DNA from 2 places in the Halomonas sp. BN3-1 genome. Region 1 is predicted to be linked to the other one. Evidence: predicted binding sites of a transcription regulator. Region 1 holds the regulator's gene; the other holds the start of a gene.
What was found. The regulator PhoB, encoded in region 1, activates phosphate uptake and scavenging genes when phosphate is short. The targets are predictions, from matches to a motif close to TGTCATANNNNTGTCANA.
Positions count from the first base shown of each region.

Region 2: the regulator PhoB is predicted to act here: its motif matches at 6,190-6,207, upstream of C9F12_RS04000 (DUF6482 family protein).

Region 1 is NZ_PYVV01000012.1:38,770-46,598, reverse strand. It holds gene cysZ (sulfate transporter CysZ) at 1-714, shown strand, start outside; gene C9F12_RS16265 (YnfA family protein) at 869-1,204, shown strand; gene phoR (phosphate regulon sensor histidine kinase PhoR) at 1,378-2,706, opposite strand; gene phoB (phosphate regulon transcriptional regulator PhoB) at 2,767-3,456, opposite strand; gene ubiA (4-hydroxybenzoate octaprenyltransferase) at 3,571-4,464, opposite strand; gene C9F12_RS16245 (chorismate lyase) at 4,662-5,300, opposite strand; gene C9F12_RS16240 (FAD-dependent oxidoreductase) at 5,461-6,621, shown strand; gene C9F12_RS16235 (HU family DNA-binding protein) at 6,964-7,239, shown strand; gene C9F12_RS16230 (hypothetical protein) at 7,331-7,687, shown strand; gene recG (ATP-dependent DNA helicase RecG) at 7,733-7,829, opposite strand, start outside.
Region 2 is NZ_PYVV01000002.1:133,597-141,425, reverse strand. It holds gene C9F12_RS04035 (monovalent cation/H+ antiporter subunit D) at 1-1,180, shown strand, start outside; gene C9F12_RS04030 (Na+/H+ antiporter subunit E) at 1,177-1,677, shown strand; gene C9F12_RS04025 (K+/H+ antiporter subunit F) at 1,671-1,940, shown strand; gene C9F12_RS04020 (Na+/H+ antiporter subunit G) at 1,956-2,339, shown strand; gene hemH (ferrochelatase) at 2,431-3,501, opposite strand; gene C9F12_RS04010 (cryptochrome/photolyase family protein) at 3,610-5,190, shown strand; gene C9F12_RS04005 (DUF393 domain-containing protein) at 5,187-5,567, shown strand; gene C9F12_RS04000 (DUF6482 family protein) at 5,709-6,011, opposite strand; gene C9F12_RS03995 (hypothetical protein) at 6,408-6,701, opposite strand; gene dnaB (replicative DNA helicase) at 6,780-7,829, opposite strand, start outside.

The DNA.
Region 1 (7,829 bases):
GAGGCGGTCCGCCGCGGAACCCGCCTGGTCTATAGCCAGGGCCTGCGTCGTTATGTGTTTCTTCCCATTCTGGTCAACCTGCTGGTCTACGCCGGCATGCTCAGCTACGTGCTCGGTGAGTTCGGTGGCTGGCTCGATAGCTGGATGGCCATGGTGCCGAGCTGGCTGGAATGGCTCGACTGGCTGATCTGGCCGTTGTTTGTGGTCAGCCTCGTGCTGATCGTGTTCTTCAGCTTTACCCTGGTTACCCACCTGATCGCCGCCCCCTTCTACGGCTTCCTGGCGGCCCGGGCCGAGGTCGAGCTGACCGGCCGCGAGCCCATCGACGACCGGGGCTGGCTCAAGACCGGTCTCGACGCCCTGGGCAGGGAGCTGTTGAAGCTGGCCTATATCCTGCCGCGCATGATCGGGCTGTTTATCCTGAGCTGGATTCCGGTGGTCAACCTGATCGCGCCGCTGTTGTGGGCGGCCTTCAGCGCCTGGGTCATGGCGATCACCTACCTCGACTACCCGATGGATAACAACAAGGTCAGCTTCGCCGATATGCGCAAGCGCCTGTCGGCGCGCTGGTGGCCGAGTCTCAGCTTCGGTGGCCTGGTGACCTTGATCACCTGGATCCCGCTGGCCAACCTGTTTCTGATCCCCGGGGCCGTGGCCGGCGCGGTGCTGATGTGGGATCAGCACTATCGGCAGTTGCCGGTGGTAAGGCGTTGAGCAGCAGTTTGAGTACCGCTATCGGCGCTGTTGTTGGTTGTAAGGCGTTGAGCAGCATTGTCGGCGCTGTTGTCGATGGTTGTACGGCGTTGAGCAGCACTGTCGGCGCTGCCGATAATGGTGAGGCGTTAAAAGGGGAAAGCAGGGAGTGGCCATGACGGCGCTGTTGCCTAGTCTTTTGCTCTATATCGCGGCGGCGCTGGCCGAGATCGCCGGTTGCTTTGCGGTGTGGCGCTGGTGGCGAGATGACGCCTCGGCATGGTGGTTGTTACCTGCGGTGGCGAGTCTGGTGGCCTTCGCCTGGCTGCTCAGTCAGATCGATGCCGACTACGCCGGGCGTGCCTTTGCCGCTTACGGGGGCGTCTACATCGTGGCGTCACTGGGCTGGCTGTGGTGGGTCGAGCAGCGCCTGCCGGATCGCTGGGACCTGATCGGGGGCGCGCTGTGTCTGGTGGGTGCCGCGGTCATCCTGCTGGGGCCCAGGAGCTGATGGGAGCACGCTCGGTTCGTTCTGGCGGGGCCTAGGCGCTGTCCGAAAAGTCGACGAGCGAAGGTTAGACAAGGCAAAAATCGGTGAGAAAGCGCAGTTTACGGGGTGTAAATGAGCATTTTGATCCGATTTTGACGCCGTATTACCGAGCGCAGGCACTTTTCAGACAAGCCCTAGTGCACAGCGCCGGCGCGGCCGAGCGCCACCGGGTCGGCCGCTGCCAGCCGGCTCGAGGGAAAGATGCAGCGGAAGGTTGCGCCCTCGCCGAGTCGGGAGTCGATATCCAGGCGTGCCTCGTGGCGCAGCAGCACATGCTTGACGATGGCAAGCCCCAGGCCGGTACCGCCGGTGGCGGTGCTGCGGCCCTTGTCGACCCGGTAGAAGCGTTCGGTAAGGCGTGGCAGGTGCCTCGGATCGATGCCTTCGCCGTCGTCTTCCACCTCAAGGCAGGCGCCTTCGCCGTAGGCACGCCAGCGTAGCGTGATATGGGCGCCGTCACCGGCGTAGCGCACCGCATTGAAGGCCAGGTTGGAGACCGCGCTGTGCATCTCCTTCTCGCTGCCGGTGAGACTGCGCGATTCTTCGACGACCACCTCGATCTGCTGGCGGCCGCCTGACAATGCCTCGGCGTCGCGCTTTACCGCCTGCAGCAGGGTGGTGGGGTCGAGGCGAACGTGGTCGCTGCCGCCCTGGTCGTTCTCGAGTCGTGACAGCAGCAGCAGGTCGTTGACCAGATTCTGCATGCGGCGCGTCTGGCTCTGCATCTGGGCGACCCCCTTGCCCAGGCGCTCCGGCAGCATGCCGGCCATGTCGCTGTAGGTCTCCAGGTAGCCGGTGAGCACGGTCAACGGCGTGCGCAGCTCGTGGGAGACGTTGGCGACGAAGTCGCGGCGCATCTGTTCCAGGCGATGCAGACGGGTGATATCGCGGGCCATGACCAGGCGTTCATCGTCACCGTACAGGGTGATCTGGAACTGCAGGATCATGTTCTCGTCGATGGGGGAGGGCAGGCTCAGCGGTTCGCGGTAGTCACGGGCATTGAAGTAGCCGACGAAGCGCGGGTCGCGCAGCAGGTTGGTGATGTGCTGGCCGCGGTCCAGCGCCGGCTTCAGGCCGAGCATGCGCTCGGCGGAGCTGTTCCACCACTCCAGGTCGCCGTGGCGATCGAGCATCACCACGCTGTCGCGCATCGCCTCGGACGACTCCTGGATACGCTGGAGGGTCGAGCGCAGGCGGCGCTGAGTGATCCGCTGGCCTTTCTGGTAGCGATAGAGGCGATCGAACAGCTCGCCCCACAGGCCACTGGCGGTGGGAGGTTCCTGCTGGGGGCGGTGGGTCAGCCAGTCGTGCATCGCGTGCAGGTTGCGCAGGTGATAGCTGAGCCCAAGCGCCAGGCCCAGGCCGATGCCTACGCTGGACAGCGAGAACGGCCAGCCCAGCAAGGCGCCGAGACCCACCAGCACGGCCAGGCGCCAGACTTCTCGTCTCCACAGACGACCCACGTCAGTTCTCGGCTCCGTTCACCTCATCCCTCCTGGTGCTGCGTTGCGTCGATGGCTCGCTCAGACCTTGGCCGAAAAGCGATAACCGGTACCGCGTACGGTCTGGATCAGTTGCTGATGGGGTTCCCCCAGGGCCTTGCGCAGGCGGCGGATATGCACGTCGACGGTACGTTCTTCCACGTAGACGTTGCCACCCCAGACCTGATCGAGCAACTGGCCACGGGTGTAGGCGCGCTCCTGGTGGGTCATGAAGAACTGCAGCAGGCGATATTCGGTGGGGCCCATGTCCAGTGACTTGCCGTCGACGCTGACGCGATGGCTGACCGGGTCGAGCTTGAGGCCTTCCACCTCCACCGGGTCCTCGACGCCCCGCGGAGTGGCGCGTCGCAGCACGGCCTTGAGGCGGGCCACCAGTTCTCGCGGCGAGAATGGCTTGGTGATGTAGTCGTCGGCGCCGGCTTCGAGGCCCTGGATCTTGTTGTCCTCCTCACCCTTGGCGGTGAGCAGGATGATCGGCAGCTCTGCGGTGGTTTCCTCGCGCTTGAGCCGGCGGGCCAGTTCGATGCCGCTGGTGCCCGGCATCATCCAGTCCAGCAGCAGCAGGTCTGGCTGGTCATCGACGATGATGGCGTGGGCGGCCTGAGCATTGTCCGCCTCGAGCACCCGGTAGTCGGCCATTTCCAGCGCCACCGCGATCATTTCGCGGATCGGGGCTTCGTCATCGACGATCAGTACGGTCTTGGCGGTCATCCCGGGAGCCTCTTGGTCAGGGTCTTACACTCGACGGTGACAAATGACACCACGTCAATGTGACAATTAGATGACATTGTATCCATTGTCGAGCGACCGAGACGGGCATTTCCCTCACCCGAGGGAGGGATAGAGGCTCAGTCCGAGTCCGGCGAACAGCAATAGGCCCGACCAGTGGTTGTTGAGAAAGGCCTGGAAGCAACGGTCGCGGTCACGGCTCTTGATCAGCCGCTGCTGGTGGACAAAGGTCGCGCCCATGGCCAGCCAGCCGAGCCAGAAGAAGCCGCCCAGCGCCAGCAGGCTGCCGGCCCAGGCCAGCAGCCCCAGGGTAGCCAGCTGCAATAGCGCAATGATGCGGGTGTCCCAGCGGCCGAACAGTACCGCGGTGGACTTGATGCCGATCTTGAGGTCGTCGTCGCGGTCGACCATGGCGTATTCGGTGTCGTAGGCCACGGTCCACAGCACGTTGGCGGTAAACAGCAGCCAGGCGACCATCGGGACTTCGCCGAGCACCGCGCCGAAGGCCATCGGAATGGCCCAGGAGAAGGCTGCGCCCAGCACCACCTGGGGGAAGTGGGTGTAGCGTTTCATGAAGGGATAGCTGGCGGCCAGCACCGCTCCGATCAACGACAGCCACACGGTAAAGCCGTTGGTCAGCCAGACCAGCGCGAAGGCCGATCCCAGCAGGCACACGAACAGCACCTTGGCCTCCCGCTCACTGATGCGGCCGGTGGCCAGCGGTCGGTTCTTGGTGCGTTTGACGTGGCCATCGAAGTGGCGATCGGCGTAGTCGTTGACCACGCAGCCCGCCGCCCGCATCAGGTAGACGCCGGCGACGAAGATCAGCAGGGTGTCACGGGCCGGAATGCCCTCGGAGGCCACCCACAGCGCCCACAGGGTCGGCCACATCAACAGCCAGGTACCGATGGGGCGGTCCAGACGCATCAGCGCCAGAAAGTCGGGAATTCGGTTCAGGTATCCAGGGGGACGCAGCAGCGAACGATCCATCGGTCTCTCTCATGCTCTGGCGCAGGTCAGGCGAAAATGAGGCGTTAGCCGGGCAACAGTCGCTCCTCGGAGAAACATCGCCGAGAAGCCTTGGCGCAGCCTAGCGCGAGCCGACCGCCATGACCAGCCAGGCGGCTCGCTCCGAAGGTGGCGACGGAAGGGCGATGGCGGGGTGACGGCCGGTGAGCGACAGCTAGTCAGCCGGTGGCAGAGGCCGACAGCGACAACGCCCGGCCCATGGCCGGCATAAAGCTCTCCTGCACCAGCAGCACCCAGCCGCTGTGACGAAATACCGAGCGGCGTTGCCATAGCCCGGTATAGCCGTGGATCGGCCTCGAGTTACGGCCGATCTGAATGGCGCTGCGCTCGAGATCGGGCTGGCGAAACAGCCAGCTGCCGAGAGAGGTCTCGCCGAGGCCTTCGAAGGGAGCGTCGTGACGCTCGACGATCGGCGCCACGCTGCGCGCCACCACCCAGGGCTCCTCGTCCACGCACAGGGCGACCTCGCGCAGCCAGGCCTGCTCGTCGCTGGCCAGACCCAGCACGCGAGCCTCGTCCGGCCACGGCAGGCCCTTGGCCTCCGCCAGCAGGCGTACGCGAAAGTGCCCGGCGCCTGCCGCCTCGATCAGGCGTTCTGTCAGGGAGTCCCGCGAGGCCAGCCAGGCGTGCCAGTCAGCGGGCACCGCGATGCCACCGGAGGCCAGCGACACCCAGCCGGGGTCGACGATATCGGCCGCGTCGGCATTCGGCGAAGAGGCTGTGGCTGGCGCGGGATTACCCGGTCCGGACCCCGAGCGCTCCCCCAGGGAGCGGAATGTGGAAGGAAGCTGTGTCATGCGGCCTCGGCAGGGCTGTCGTCACCGGAGGCGGTGCTCCGGTCGGTCGGCGCATAGTGTACCATGTGGCCCAGCACTCACCCGCTGGTGTGGCCCCGTACGGGCCGGCCCAGCTTCAACAGCGACCGCCCGGCGGTCGTCGGCAGAGTCGAAGGAAGCGATGCAAGGACCCTTGACCATCATCGGTACCGGCATGGCGGGCATAGGCCTGGCACGCCAGGTGCGGGCGCTGGACGCCCACCGACCGATCACCCTGATCAGCGCCGACTCAGGCGATGACTATTCCAAACCGCTGCTGTCCACCGGCTTCGCCAAGGGCCTGGCGGCGGACCGGCTGGCCGCGCGCTCGGCGCTGGAACTGGCCGATCAACTGGGCGCGGTGGTACGTCCCCACACCAGGGTCGATGCCATCGATCTGGCGTCGCGCACCCTGAGCCTGGGCCAGGAACGCCTGCCCTGGTCGGATCTGGTGATTGCCACCGGTGCCAGCCCCGTGGCGCCCTTCGAGATTCCCGATGCCCTGGCCGGACGGGTGTTCTCGATCAATGATCTCGACGACTATCGGCGTTTTTCGGCAGGCCTCGAGGCGCTGGGGCGCCCGGCTCGGGTGGCCATCGTCGGCCTCGGACTGGTCGGCTGTGAATTTGCCAACGATCTGCACGCCGGTGGTCATCGCGTCTGCCTGGTCGGCCCTGAACCCTCGTTGCTGCCCAGGTTGCTGCCCCGGCGGCTGGGTCAGACCCTGAGCCAGGCCTTCATCGAGGCCGGCATCGACGTCATCCATGGCCGTCTGGTGAGCAGGCTCGAAGGTGCCGGTGGTGACATCGGTGTGCACCTCGACGACGGCCATGAGCTGGAGGCGGATATGGTGCTGGTGGCCACCGGTCTGAAGCCGCGCTCTCGGCTGGCGCGAGAGGCCGGTATCGCGACAGATAATGATGCCATCGCCGTCGACCGCTATCTTAAAAGCTCCGATCCTCGTGTTCATGCGCTGGGTGATGTGGCCTCGGTGGACGGTGTCAATGCCATGTACGTGCAGCCGCTGCAGGCTTCGGCCAAGGCGCTGGCTGCGACCCTGTGTGGTCGTCCCACCCAGGTGCGCTACGGGCCCTGGCCGGTGCTGGTCAAGACGCCGCTGCTGCCGGTGGTGGCGCTGCCGCCGATGACCGACAAGGTGCATTGGCGAATCGAGGCCGACGGCGAGGATATCAGCGCCCTGGCCGAGGATGACGAAGGGCGTCTGCAGGGCTTTGCGTTGACGGGAAAATGCGTTCGTCGGAAAGTCGAACTGGCGCGGGCGGCACCGCCGTTGCTAGGCTAGGTTCGTCAACGGCGCGGGTTGTACGCGATACAGCCGTCGTTGAAGGTGCCACCGAGGCAGGGCAATTCTATCGGGGACGACCGCCACGACGTGTGGCTGGCCGGTGTCGTATCGCCGGTTTCGTACCGATGGAAGAGGCAAGGTCCCGTCGGCGGTGGCTCTCGCTAGTCGAAAGACAGTCAGGAAGCGCTGAGCGCACCGTGATGTTCATCGTCGTGGTCAACGATCCTGTTGTCACGGCGCAGGGCCGGGGACTGCCCGTGTGGACACTCGGACAGTGTTTCCATAACAATGATGCCGGTGTCACGGCACCGGAGTATCAAGCCAAACCAGGAGGGCTGTATGCGCAAGCCAGAACTCGCCGCGGCGATTGCCGAGCGTGCCGATCTATCCAAGGACAAGGCCAGCCAGGTGTTGAACGTCATCCTCGACGAAATCACCGGTAGCGTGTCTTCCGGCCAGGACGTGTCGTTGATCGGCTTCGGCACCTTCACCGTGCGCGAGCGTGCCGCCCGCACCGGCAAGAACCCTCAGACGGGCCAGCCGCTGAAGATTCCCGCCAGCAAGACAGTCGCCTTCAAGCCCGGCAAGGGGCTCAAGGACGCAGTCGCCCGCTGAGGTGACGACTACCACCGCCTGTCCTCCAGGCGGTGGATCGATATCGCGGCCCGGTAGCGGGCCGCGCCTACCCGTCGACCGGTGAGGCAACATGACCCTGAGACTGATGCTGTGGCTGCTGGGCGTCATGCTCAAGCGGGCCTTCAAGCGCAAGGCGCGATTCTGCGAACGTCTGCAAGACCGGGGTGGGCTCGACTGGGGCATCGCCACCGAAGATCTGTCCATCGCGCGCCACTATCGCATGCGTCCCACGGGGATCGAGAGTCAGCGCGGACTGCCGGTGGATCTCGATCTGGAACTACGCTTCCAGGACAGTCAGACCGCGATCAAGGTACTCCGGCGCCCCTCCCAGCGCACCTTCCTCGATGCCATGATGGCCGGCCAGCTGCGACTGGTGGGCGACGCCCAGGATCTTGATCGGCTGCAGCGTCTGCTCAAGCACCTGTGAGGCACACCTGATTCATACCCGGCCCACACCTGGCCCACACCCGGTTCACACCTGGCCATAGCGGCCGGCTTCCTCGCCCAGCCAGCGCCTGATCAGTGGCCTGCTGGCCTCCGCTGCCTGCTCGAGCAGGGCATCGGCCAGT
Region 2 (7,829 bases), on a different contig from region 1:
CGGCCTGTTCCAGCTGCAGCTGATGGGAATCAACGGCGCCTTCCTGACCGGCGACCTGTTCAACCTGTTCGTGTTCTTCGAGGTGCTGCTGCTGGCCTCCTACGCCCTGCTGGTCCACGGTGGTGGCAAGGCGCGCATCCAGTCGGCGGTGCACTACGCCGTGCTCAACCTGGCGGGATCGGCGCTGTTCCTGTTCGCCGTGGGGCTGCTGTACGGGGCCACCGGCACCCTCAACATGGCGGACATGGCCCAGGCGGTGAGTCAGCTGCCGGGAGAGCGTCAGGGCATGGTCGTCGCCGGCGCTCTGCTGCTGCTGGTGGTATTTGGCCTCAAGGCGGCGGTACTGCCACTGTATTTCTGGCTCCCGCGGGCCTACGCCAGCGCGCCGCCGCCGGTGGCCGCCCTGTTTGCGGTGATGACCAAGATCGGCGTCTACGCCATCCTGCGGGTCTACTGGCTGGTCTTCGGCGACCAGGCAGGTCCCCTGGAGGCGCTTGAGCAGAGCTGGGTGTGGTGGCTTTCGCTCGGCACCCTGGCGATTGCCGGTGTCGGCGTGCTGGCCGCCCGCGACCTGCGTCTGCTGGTGGCCTATCTGGTACTGGTGTCGGTGGGCACCCTGCTCGCCGGCGTCGGCATGCGCTCCCCCGAGGCGGTGTCGGGCCTCCTGTTCTATCTGGTGCACACCACCCTGGTCACCGGCGGGCTGTTCCTGCTGGCGGACATGATCGGCGTCCAGCGTGGCAAGGCCGGTACCCGCCTGGTGCGCGGCCGGATACCGCGCAACGCCACGGCGCTGGGCCTGATGTTCCTGATCGGGTCCATGGCGGTGGCGGGCCTGCCCCCGCTGTCCGGGGCGCTGGGCAAGGTCATGCTGATGAACGCCGGCGACAGCGCCCAACGTCTCTGGTTCTGGCCTCTGCTGCTGGCCACCGGCCTGTGCGCCATCGTGGCGCTGTCGCGGGCAGGGTCCACCCTGTTCTGGCGCAGCCAGGCCAGCGATGACGGCGATTCGCTGTCCCCCTGGCAGTGGGCGGGCACCGGCTGGCTGCTGGCATCGTCGCCGTTGCTGGTGATCCTGGCCGGCCCCCTGGCCGGCTACACCGAGGCCACGGCAGAACAGTTGAGCGACCCGCAACCGATGATTCAGGCCGTTCTGATCGATCAGGGAGACGCCCAATGAACCGACGCACTCGCTCACTACTGCCGACACCGCTGCTCAGCCTGCTGCTGCTGGTCGTGTGGCTGTTGCTGGTCAACACGGTCTCGGTCGGTCACCTGCTGCTTGGCGGCTTTCTGGCCGTGCTCATCCCCTGGCTGACCTACCCCTTCTGGGACATGCAGCCCGGTGTAAAGAAGCCCTGGAAACTGGTGCGCTTCTTCTTCCGGGTGATCGGTGACATCGTGGTGGCCAACATGCAGGTGGCCTGGATCATCATCAATCCCTGGCGCCGCACTCGGCCCCACTTCGTCGAGTATCCGCTGATGCTCGAGGAGCGATTCACCATCACCCTGCTGGCCAGCACCATCACCCTGACCCCAGGAACGGTGTCGGCCAACCTGCGCATGGACGGCAAGACGCTGCTGATCCACGCTCTGGACGTGCGTGACGAACAGACCCTGATCCGCACCATCCGCGAACGCTACGAGCAGCCGCTGAAGGAGATCTTCGAATGCTAGACACCGCCTTGACCATCAGTTTGGCGCTGGTCTGCCTGGCGCTGCTGCTGAACCTGTTTCGCCTGACCGTGGGCCCGGACATGCCCGACAGGATCCTGGCGCTGGATACCATGTACGTGAACTCCATCGCCCTGATCATCCTGATGGGAGTGTGGCTCAACTCCAAGACCTACTTCGAAGCCGCGCTGCTGATCGCGCTGCTCGGCTTCATCAGCACCATTGCCGTCTGCAAGTATCTGCTGCGCGGCGATATCATCGAGTAACTTCGGGAGAATTCCATGTTCTACGTCATTCTCGAGGGGCTGATCTCGGTGCTGCTGATCGCCGGCGGGCTGTTTGCCTTCATCGGCTCGCTGGGCATGGCCCACCTGCGGGACTTCTACATGCGCCTGCACGGCCCGACCAAGGCCACCACCCTGGGCATGGGCTGCATCCTGTCCGGCTCCATGGTGTACTTCAGCGCCACCCAGGAAGGCACCCACCTGCAGGAGATGCTGATCACCCTGTTCCTGTTCATCACCGCCCCGGTAAGCGCCCACATGCTGGCCAAGACTGGCCTGCACCAGCGCCTCAAGTATCTGGACAAGACCCGCGGCAAGCCGCTCGAATTCCGTGAGGAAGAGGTTGGGGACAAGCCGGTGCCCCACCCCGACCGAGACTAAAAGCCTAGCTTCATGCAAGCTGGATACGAAACGGGCAGCCCATGGGCTGCCCGTTCTGTGTCTGGCTATCGTGGCGCGAAAGGCCGAGCGATCAGATCCAGCCGCCCAGTTCGCGCTTGACGATATCGGCCAGCACCGCGATATGGTCGTCGCGATCGTTGAGACACGGAATGTAGATGAAGTGCTCACCGCCGGCCTCCATGAAGGCGTCGCGGATCTCTTCCTCGATCTCTTCCAGGGTCTCCACGCAGTCGGCGCTGAAGGCGGGGGACAGTACGGCGATACTCTTGTGCCCCTGACGCGCCAGCTCCGCCACCTTGTCGACGGTGGCGGGGCCCACCCATTCTTCAGGCCCGAACTTGGACTGGAAGGCGGTAACCACTTCGTCCTCGGCGTGCCCCAGCCGTTCGCGCAGCAGTCGCGTGGTCTTCCTGCACTGACAGTAGTAGGGGTCGCCTTCCTCCAGAAAGCGCTTGGGTACGCCGTGATAGGACGCCACCACCACCGAAGGCTGGTGCGTCTCGTTCTCCAGGCGTTCGCTGACCGAGGCGGCCAGGGCCTCGATGTAGCCCGGCTCGTCGAAGTAGGCCGGCACCGTTCGCACCGATGGCTGCCACTTGCGCTTCATCAGCTGGCGGAAGAACTGATCGCAGGCGGTGGCGGTGGTGGGCGAGCCGTACTGGGGATACAACGGGAAGAACAGGATACGCCGACATCCCTTCTCCTCCAGCTCCTTGAGCGCCTTGTCGGTGGAAGGATTGCCGTAGCGCATGCCGAAGCTGACCTCAATCGAGTCCCCCAGCTCAGCGCGCAGCCGCGTCGACAGCTTCTCGCTCTGGCTTCTGGTGATGGTAAGCAATGGACTCTCGTCCTTGTCGGTGTTCCAGATGCTGCGATAGGCCGCCCCGGAAGCAAATGGCCGGCGACTCAGGATGATCAACTGCAGCAGTGGCTGCCAGAGCCAGCGCGGATAGTCGACCACTCGCTGGTCCGACAGAAATTCGCTGAGATAGCGGCGCATGGACCAGTAGTCGGTATCGTCCGGCGTACCCAGGTTGGCGACCAGCACGCCGATCTTTTCACGTGCGACGGCGGGGTGGTCGACCGGCGCCTGCTCCGGGCGATGGGCCTCCACCACTGAGGGGGGAACGGACTGATCCATGAAGGTGACTTCCTCTTGGTAGCGAATGCACAAAGCCTATCACCGGTGGGTATCAGGCTCGAATGAAGTGTTACTATGAAGAGGATTTGTACAATTTTTGGTGAACCCATGTCCAGATCCTTGATCCTGATCACCGGCGACCAGTTGAGCCTGGACCTCGGACTCTTGCAGACCGCTGGCGACAACGACGTCGTCGCGCTGTGCGAGGTCGCCGAGGAAGGCCGCTACGTGCCGCATCACCCTCAGAAGATCGCCATGATGCTGTCGGCCATGCGCCACTTCGCCGCCACGCTTCGCGACAAGGGCTATCGCGTCCACTACAGCGCCCTCGATGATCCGGACAACGCCCATGGCCTGCTGGCGGAGGCGGAACGCCTCGCGCAAGCCTACGACTGTTCGCGGATTGTCACCACAAGGCCCGGCGAATGGCGGCTGCTGGATGCCATGGAGCGCCGCCAGGGCGGGATACCCTGGCAATGGGTCGAGGACAACCGCTTCTACTGCACGCCTGGTGAATTCGGCGACTGGTTGTCCCATCGCCGGCAGCCTCGCATGGAGGGCTTCTATCGACTGATGCGTCGCCGCACCGGCCTGCTGATGGAGGGCGATGAACCCATGGGCGGCCAGTGGAACTTCGACAAGGACAACCGACGACCCCTACCCCAGCACTACACGCTGCCCAAGCCTCCCCGCCACACCGTCGACGACATGACCCGTGAGGTGCTGACACTGGTGGAGGAACACTTCGATGAACACTTCGGTCGTCTGGATGGCTTCCACTGGCCGGTCACCCGACGCCAGGCGCTGGTCGATCTCAGACACTTCATCGATCACCTGCTGCCGAGCTTCGGTGACGTCCAGGACGCCATCAGCGACAGCGATCCCTTTCTCTTCCACTCGCGCCTGTCCGCTCCCATGAACCTTGGCCTGCTCAGCCCGAGAGAAGTCTGCGAGGCCGCCGAAACCGCTTATCTCGAGGGGCATGCACCGATCAATGCGGTGGAAGGTTTTATCCGCCAGATCCTCGGCTGGCGAGAGTACGTCAGGGGCATCTACTGGACCCGTATGCCGGACTACAAGGGCTATAACGCCTTGCAGGCCCGCAGGGGTCTGCCCCACTTCTACTGGAGCGGTGACACCGACATGCGCTGTCTATCCCGCGCGATTGGCATGACCCGGGACAACGCCTACGCGCACCATATCCAGCGTCTGATGGTGACCGGCAACTTTGCTCTGCTGTGCGACGTCAGCCCCGAGGCCCTGTGCGACTGGTACCTGGCGGTCTACGCCGACGCCTGCGAATGGGTCGAATTGCCCAATACGCTTGGCATGGTGTTGCACGCCGACGGTGGACTGATGGGCTCGAAGCCCTACTGTGCGTCAGGCAAGTACATCGATCGGATGTCGGACCATTGCCGCCACTGTCGCTATGACGTGAAAAAGACCCTGGGCGAAGACGCCTGTCCCTTCAACAGCCTCTACTGGGACTTTCTCGAACGTCACGCCGACACCCTGGCGAGCAATCCTCGCATGAAGCTGATCTATGGCTCGCTGCGCCGCATGAGCGATGACAAGCGCAGCGCCATGCGCCGCCAGGCCACGTCCTTTCTCGACAACCTGGCATGCGAACCGAGCTACGGTCAGGGTCCCCACCGCGACGGCTATCGACCTCAGGGAGCGAATCCATGAATCGGTTCGAGACACTCGCCACACCGCTTGCGCTGTTTCATGATGGTCAGTGCCCACTATGCCGCAAGGAGATCGCCTGGCTGAGGCGGCATCCGCGCAGCCGGCTGATCCACTTTATCGATATCCGCGACGACGATTTTTGCGCCGAGGCCTGGGGCCAGCGCTTCGATGACATGCTGGGCAAGCTGCACCTGCGCGACGCCACAGGTCGCTGGTTCATCGGCATGGATGCCACTCGCGCATTGTACGCGACGCTGGGTCATCGCCGTTGGGTGCAGCTAAGCAGCGTACCCGGTTTGCGTGGACTGCTGGACATCGGCTATCTGGGCTTCGCCCGACTGCGCCCCTGGCTAACAGGGCATCAAAGGAAGCGATAAGGCAGGTCGACACCGCCAAGGGCCCTGGCAGCTTGCGCCAGGGACTTGTGCGGTGAACGTGGGTACATCAGTGGCAAGGCAGAGACGGCGAGACTGCCGTCGAGAGGGTTCCAGCACCAGGGTGGTGTGGAACGATGTCACTCAAAACACCAGGGGCATACGTGAGGCCAGCGGTTCGGCATAGTGGGCCTCGCGACCGATCACCTCGTCGTGGGCCACGTGCTGGACCAGGTAGGCGCGGTGGATACCGGCACGCTTGAGCTCCAGGTAGACGTCGTCCAGCGAGCGGAACAACACCGGCTTGCCGCGGCGGCAGAGCATCTTGCGGGCACCTTCCACGTCTTCCAGTTCGACCTGGTAAAAACGGCTGCCGGCATGGCCGATCACGCGAATCTCGAAGTTGTCGTGGCGGCCGACAAAGGCCTTGAGATCATTAATTTCCATCGTATCTTTCGCCTCTTTTCATCCTGTCGCGACGGGGGTTCTGTGGCCCCCGCCCTCCTTATGTGACGACACTACGGCGACGAGCGTGCCGATGATGTTTCGGCAGACCATGACGCTCGTTTCATTTCCCTGTGCCGCGCATGTGACTCTCTGATCATGGCACAGCCTGGGCCCTTCGGGTGACATTCCCGTGACGGTGTGAAGAATTTCTCTGATCTGGATACATATTGGCCGTTTCGCGCGCACAGCGAGTTAAACGACCTCCATGATCGCGGCGGAGAAAAGGGGGTCTTCAGCGGCAGGCAGCGCCTTTGCGGGGGGAAGTGGAGGGCTTGAAGGAGAGAAAACGAAGGCCCGCGACACGAATGCTCGCGGGCGACGGATCCGGCGGTGAGACTACTGGTAGTCGGAGGGATCGATGGCCTTGCCGAGGGAGTTGCGGTCGACCCAATTGCCGGCCTTGGTCTCCTTGTAGCGAAACACCACCTTGTCGCCGATCTGCACCGGCAGCTCGGAGTCTTCTGTCTGGTAGCTGTAGTCCACGCCGTCCACTACCAGGTGATAGCGATACAGATCGGGCATGCCGAGCCATTCCTTGAACGGGCCTTCCCGTTCCACCGAGGTCAACTCACCACGGGCTTCCAGCTTGGGCGCGCGACGGCGATTGCCGCGTCGAAATCCGCCTGCCATGTCAGGTCTCCTTCACTGTGTCTGTCGAAATCGCAAGGGGCGGCATTATACGAGCCCGTCGGTCAGGCTCAAGCACGTTTATTCGCCGAAGGTATCACCGTAGCTGTCCGGCGCCAGATCCTCGAAGCGGGTGTACTTGCCGATAAAGGCCATGTGCACCGTCCCGATGGGACCATTACGTTGCTTGCCGATGATGAATTCGGCGAGCCCCTTGTTGTCGGGATTATCCGGGTTGTAGACCTCATCACGATAGACGAAACCGATCAGGTCGGCGTCCTGCTCGATGGCCCCGGATTCACGCAGGTCCGACATCACCGGACGCTTGTTGGGGCGCTGCTCCAGCGAGCGGTTGAGCTGCGACAGCGCAATCACCGGGCAGCCGAACTCCTTGGCAAGCCCCTTGAGCGAGCGCGAGATCTCCGAAATCTCGCCGGTACGGTTGTCACCGAACCCCGGCACCTGCATCAACTGCAGGTAGTCGATCATGATCATCGCCAGGTTGCCGTGCTCGCGCACCACGCGACGCACCCGTGAGCGCATCTCGTTGGGCGACAGCGCAGCGGTGTCATCGATGAACAGTTGCTTGTCCTTGAGCAGGTTGACCGCCGAGGTCAACCTCGGCCAGTCCTCGTCCTCGAGCTGACCGGAGCGCACTCGGGTCTGGTCGATACGCCCGAGTGACGACAGCATGCGCAGCATGATCGAGTCCGCCGGCATCTCCATGGAGAACACCATCACCGGCTTGTCGCTGGACACCACCGCGTGCTCCACCAGGTTCATGGCGAAGGTGGTCTTGCCCATGGACGGGCGGCCGGCGACGATCACCAGGTCGGAGGGCTGCAGCCCGGAGGTCATGTCATCGAGATCGCGAAAGCCGGTCGACAGGCCGGTCATCTCGCCTTTCATGTTGAACAGCTCGTCGATGCGATCGACGGCCTTGGTCAGCAGTTCGCTCATGCCGATGGGGCCGCCGGCCTTGGGGCGATCCTCGCTGATCTGGAACACCAGCCGCTCGGCCTCGTTGACCAGCTCATCGGCAGGACGCCCATTGGGGCTGAAGGCGCCGTCGGCGATCTGGTTGGCCGCCTGGATCAGCTTTCTCAGGGTGGCGCGTTCGCGCACGATGTC